DNA from 2 places in the Sphingomonas sp. PP-CC-3A-396 genome. Region 1 is predicted to be linked to the other one. Evidence: predicted binding sites of a transcription regulator. Region 1 holds the regulator's gene; the other holds the start of a gene.

The links. The regulator LexA, encoded in region 1, represses DNA repair genes until DNA is damaged. The targets are predictions, from matches to a motif close to GTTCCNCNCTTGTTCT.
Region 2: C8J40_RS02015 (ribonucleoside-diphosphate reductase subunit alpha) is a predicted target of LexA. The motif match lies at 1,671-1,686, and genes of this name have one in related genera.

Annotation. Positions count from the first base shown of each region.
Region 1 is NZ_SLYF01000004.1:123,566-126,659, forward strand. It holds gene C8J40_RS08945 (molybdopterin molybdotransferase MoeA) at 1-1,052, shown strand, start outside; gene lexA (transcriptional repressor LexA) at 1,121-1,792, shown strand; partial or broken gene C8J40_RS08955 (ComEC/Rec2 family competence protein) at 2,453-3,094, opposite strand, start outside.
Region 2 is NZ_SLYF01000001.1:445,366-448,459, forward strand. It holds gene C8J40_RS02010 (ATP-binding protein) at 1-1,088, shown strand, start outside; gene C8J40_RS02015 (ribonucleoside-diphosphate reductase subunit alpha) at 1,765-3,094, shown strand, end outside.

The DNA of each region.
Region 1 (3,094 bases):
CGCAACCCGCGGCGGATCTCTCGGCCATGGACGGCTACGCGATCCGCTTCGAAGACCTCCCAGGCCCCTGGAAAGTCATCGGCGAAAGCGCCGCCGGCCGCCCCTTCGCAGGCAATGTCGCCTCCAACGAGGCCACCCGCATCTTCACCGGCGCCGCCATGCCCGAAGGCGCCGACACCGTCATGGTCCAGGAAGAAGCCGAGCGTGACGGCGAAACCCTGATCCTCGCCGGCGAAGGCCCGCCGACACTTGGCCGCAACACCCGCCGCAAGGGCCTCGATTTCTCCACCGGCACCCGCCTGATCGCCGCCGGCGATCGCCTCAGCCCCGCGCGCATCGCCGTCGCCGCAACCGGCGGCCACGGCACCCTCACCGTCAACCGTCGCGTCCGCGTCGCCGTCGCCGCCACCGGCGACGAACTCGTCCCCCCCGGCTCGACCACCGACGGCGTAGCGCTCCCCGAATCGAACGGCATCATGCTCGCCGCGATGCTCGCCGACATGCCCGTTGACATCATCGATCTCGGCATTCTGCCCGACAATCTCGAGATCCTCCGCGAAGCCTTCGCGAGCGTCGAGGCCGACCTGCTCGTCACCACCGGCGGCGCGTCGGTCGGCGACCACGACCTCGTCCGCCCCGCGATCGAAGCCGCCGGCGGCACCATCGACTTCTGGCGGATCGCGCTGCGCCCCGGCAAGCCGATGATGGCCGGCCGGATCGGCGAGATGATGGTCCTCGGCCTCCCCGGCAACCCGGTCTCCGCGTTCGTCACCGCGACGCTGTTCGTGAAGCCCGTCGTCGCGCACATGGCCGGCGCACGCGATCCGCTCCCCCAGTCGACCCACGCGCTGCTCGGCGAAGACCTCCCCGCCAACAACGCCCGCACCGACTATCTCCGCGCCGAGCTGCGCGACGGCAAAGCCTATGCCTCGACGATCCAGGACAGCTCAATGCTGCTAACGCTGGCCCGCTCGACCTGCCTCATCGTCCGCCCCGGCAACGCTCCGGTTGCAAAGAGAGGCGAATCGGCGGAAATCCTCGTGATCGCGTGATACGGACGCTTGACGGCGTTAATTATGTTCCATAGAAGTTCCCAGTCTGTTCCGGACGGAGAACCGCCATGCTCACGCGCAAGCAGCACGAACTCGTCTGCTTCATCAACGATCGCCTCAACGAAACCGGCGTCTCGCCGTCGTTCGAGGAGATGAAGGACGCCCTCGACCTCAAGTCGAAGTCGGGCGTCCACCGTCTGATCAGCGCGCTCGAGGAGCGCAACTTCATCCGCCGCCTGCCGAACCGTGCGCGCGCACTCGAAGTGCTTCGCATGCCCGAGCGTGCCGAGAAAAAGGCGCCATCAAAGGCGTCGAACGTAAAGCCCGCGCCCGCTACCGCGCCACAGCCAGCGAACGACGTCGTCGAGATCCCCCTCCACGGCCGCATCGCCGCCGGCGTCCCGATCGAAGCGTTCGAAGGCAGCACGATGCTGGCCGTCCCCGCCGCACTGCTGGGTTCGGGTGAACACTATGCGCTCGAAGTCTCCGGCGACTCCATGGTCGAGGCCGGTATCCTAGACGGCGACTACGCCCTGATTCGCCGCACCGAGACCGCCCGAGACGGCGAGATCGTCGTCGCCCTGATCGAAGACAGCGAAGCCACCCTGAAATACTTCCGCCGCGAAGGCGCCATGGTCCGTCTCGACCCTGCAAACCGAGCCTACGATCCCCAACGCTACGCCCCCGCCCAAGTCCGCGTCCAAGGCAAACTCTCCGGCATCCTCCGCCGCTACGACTGAACTGCCGGGACCGACCTGCGTCATCACGACGCAGGTCGGTCTCGGTTTTTGGTTGCTCAGGAAAAGCGACAGCCTAGCCTTAAGCCAAGTCGCTTCTCCGGCCGACAACAGCGGCCGGATCTCTTAAGCAAGTTAAGCGAGATGTACTGGGCGTGTCGAAAAGCGACTAGTTTTTCGACACGCCCAACCGGCCCCCAAGCGTCCGGAAGCCCCTCTCACGCTCTGATGCATAGTCGCGTTCTCGACTCGAATGCCCAATCTCTGCGTCTCTGCGCCTCTGCGCGAACATCTCGTCCTCAATCTCCAGCGCGGCCGAAGAATTGGTTCACGTGGAGACGCGGAGGGGTTGCGCTTAGGGAAAACGAAGCACCTCCAAACGTCTTCGGAAGGAAGACTAAACAGTCCCCAGCCCGAGCCACCCCGTCATACAACAACCTTCTCCGCGTCTCCGCGTGAACCAGTTCGTCTCGCTGTGACCGCACGGGAAAACGAAAGATCTTGTTCACGCGAAGGCGCAAAGGCGCGAAGATATGGTGCCTGGATCAGCGCCTACCGGCTTTCGCTGGCGGCAAAAAACTGACGTCGGCTTATCGTTCATGGAGGTTTAAGGCCTCCCAAGCGGCATCACCTTCGCGCCTTTGCGCCTTCGCGTGAACAGTTCTATTTTTGACGGCCTTGGCCGGCGCGAAACGCCGATACAGTACCGTGAAACCGATCATGGCGCGGCCTGAACGCGTACGCGGTGCGTTCGAGGAGAGGCGGATCGCGCCAGGGGTGACGATCGCCTGCGTTCAGGATGGTCACGACCGTCCCGCTTCCCAAGGTCAGCGCGACGCCGCCCGTACGCCGGAGTACACGACGATCCAGTTTCAGCCACCGCGGTACGCACCGCTTCGGCAGACCGCGTTCGCTGACGACAACATCGGCGCCGTGACAAGCGGTAATGAACTCAGCAATCGGCACCATATAGTCGCTGCGGGTCGCCAGGATGCGCCACATCCGTCCCCGCGCGCCGATATCGGTAACGCAAAGATCGCGGCTGCACCGCGCATCGGGTTGGTCCGCCAGCAGCAGCGGCTCGCCATCCACGCCACCATTCTCTGCAAGCATGTCGCGCGTATAGTCGCCGGCCCGATCGCGCAGCATCGCAAGCCCCGCCGCCGTCCGCACCGCGACATGGCGCCCGTCGCCGGTCACGAGAACATCCGGCGCGGGCGTCGTCAACGCCCAGACCGCGCCGATCGCCAGTGGTACCAGCCCGAGCCGCCGCCACCGCGTTCGCCACAAGGCGATCCAGATGCC
Region 2 (3,094 bases), on a different contig from region 1:
ACTTCAACAATTTGTTGCAGGGCATCACCGGCAGCCTGGAGATCGTCCAGCGCCGCGTCGCGCAAGGCCGTGTGAGCGAACTGGACCGTTTCATCACCGGCGCCACCGCCGCCGCCAACCGCGCAGCCTCGCTCACGCATCGCCTGCTCGCCTTCTCGCGCCGCCAGCCGCTCGATCCGCGCCCGGTCAAGGTCAATCCGCTGATCGCCTCGCTGGAGGACCTGCTCCGCCGGACCATCGGCGAGCAGGTTGAGCTCAAGATGGTGCTCGCCGCCGGCCTCTGGACGACGCTGTGCGATCCCAACCAGCTCGAGAATTCACTGCTCAACCTGGTCATCAACGCGCGCGATGCGATGCCGCATGGTGGCAAGCTGACGATCGAAACGGGCAACGCGCTGCTCGATGACCATTTTATCGCCAGTCAGCGCGACGTCCGCCCAGGTAGCTATGTCTGCATCTGCGTCTCGGACACCGGCACTGGCATGTCTGCGGACACTATTGCTAAGGCGTTCGAGCCGTTCTTCACCACCAAGCCGATCGGCCAGGGCACTGGGCTCGGCCTGTCGATGATCTACGGCTTCGCGCGCCAGTCGGAAGGCTATGCGAGGATCTACAGCGAGGTCGGCCAGGGCACGACGATCAAGCTGTATCTTCCCCGCCATTACGGCGACGCGGAGCAGGACGAGGCGCTCCCCAGCCTGACGCAGGATCACGCCACCGACGCGGGTGAGGTCGTGCTGGTAGTCGAGGACGATACGGTCGTCCGATCGCTGATCGTCGAGGTGCTCGGCGAGCTCGGCTATCAGGCGGTCGAGGCGCATGACGGCCCGACCGGTCTCGAACGGTTGCGGACGATGGACCGGATCGACCTGCTCGTCACCGATATCGGCCTACCGGGGTTGAACGGCCGCCAGGTCGCCGACGCCGGCCGGGCGATGCGCCCGGGGCTGCGCGTGCTGTTCATGACGGGGTATGCGGAAAACGCCGCGCTCGCGGCGGGCTTCCTGGAGCCGGGGATGTCGATGATCACCAAGCCGTTCGCGATGGAGGCCTTGGCCACGCAGATCCGGACGATCATCGAGGGCTGAGCCAGAACCCCCATCCAATGCCACCACCCCGGCGAAGGCCGGGGCCCAAATGGAAAGGTCGCAGTAACGACGCGCAGCGCTCCGTTGGCGACGTCCCCCAATTGGACCCCGGCCTCCGCCGGGGTGGTGTGGTGGTGGTGTGGGCGGGATCCCGAACAATTCCCGTTCCCCCGCGAAGGCGGGGGTCCAGGAATCACGCAGGACGACGCTCGCGGCTCCTGGGCCCCCGCCTCCGCGGGGGAATTAGAAACGGCGGAAGTCACTCAACGCCCCCCCCGCCCTGCGTTACAACCAAAGCAACATTTGCCACTTTGACCCCTGAAATAATTTTTCGTTCCCGCCCCGTTCCCTTGCACATCGCGAACCCCGCAGAACTCCACGCGTCGCGAATATCCCGCTCGCCCAACCCGCGCCCGAACGCGACGAACCGAGCCCCCTGCACCCTGCGCACCCCCTTGCGTCTCTTCGCGGTTTGGCACAATCTCTTGGGGTTGCGTTCGGGGGCGGACCCAATCACTGGTAGAACAACCCTTGCATAGTCCTATGCGATATGACCGTAAGCGCGCCTTCCACCGCCGCGATGGTCACTTTTTGTTCTCCCGTTTGAGCCCGTCCGATGGTAGCATGGCGACAGGCGACCGATTCGAACGAATACAGAACACTAGGAGCGGTTTCGATGGATTTCAGAGACAGCAGCCGGGATAGCGACATGACCACAGACACGATCGAACAGACCACTGCAACGCCCGCCGCCGAGGCCCCCAAGGCGCCGCGCCAGGCGCAGGACAGCCACTCCGTGCGCGCGCAGATCTACCCGGTCGAGGTCGATCACAGCCGCGATGCGCTCCTGACCGAATTCGGCAAGGACACGCTGAAGGACCGCTACCTGCTCCCGGGCGAGAGCTACCAGGACCTGTTCGTCCGCGTCGCCTCGGCCTACGCCGACGATGCCAGCCACGCACAGCGCCTCTACGACGCGATCTCGAAGCTCTGGTTTATGCCTGCCACCCCCGTTCTCTCGAACGGCGGCACCGGCCGCGGCCTGCCGATCTCGTGCTACCTCAACTCGGTCCCCGACAGCCTCGGCGGAATCGTCGACACCTGGAACGAGAATGTCTGGCTCGCCTCGCGCGGCGGCGGCATCGGCACCTATTGGGGCAATGTCCGCGGCATCGGCGAGCCGGTCGGCCTCAACGGCAAGACCAGCGGCATCATCCCGTTCGTCCGCGTTATGGATTCGCTGACGCTCGCGATCAGCCAGGGCTCGCTGCGCCGCGGTTCGGCCGCCGTGTACCTCGACGTCTCGCACCCCGAGATCGAGGAATTCCTCGAAATCCGCAAACCCTCGGGCGATTTCAACCGCAAGGCACTCAACCTCCACCACGGCGTGTTGATCACCGACGACTTCATGGAAGCCGTCCGCAATGGTGAGGAGTGGCATCTCCGTTCGCCCAAGGACCAGGCGATCCGCGCTACCGTCGACGCGCGCTCGCTGTTCCAGAAACTCGTCGAGACCCGTCTCCAGACCGGCGAGCCGTACATCGTCTTCGCCGATCACGTGAACAAGGCGATGCCGAAGCATCACCGCGAGCTCGGCCTCAAGGTCTCGACCTCGAACCTTTGTTCGGAGATCACGCTGCCGACCGGCAAGGATCACCTCGGCAACGAGCGGACGGCCGTGTGCTGCCTGTCGTCGCTGAACCTCGAGACATGGGATCAGTGGAAGGACGAGAAGGGCCTGATCGAGGACGTGATGCGCTTCCTCGACAACGTGCTGCAGGATTACATCGACCGCCACGAACCCGGCATGGAACGCGCCGCCTACTCCGCGGGCCGCGAGCGCTCGGTCGGTCTCGGCGTGATGGGCTTCCACAGCTTCCTCCAGGCACGCGGCATCCCGTTCGAGGGCGCGATGGCGAAGTCGTGGAACCTGCGCATGTTCAAGCACATCAGCAGCCAGGCCAACGAAGCCTCGATGCAGCTCGCGATCGAGCGCGGCCCCTGCC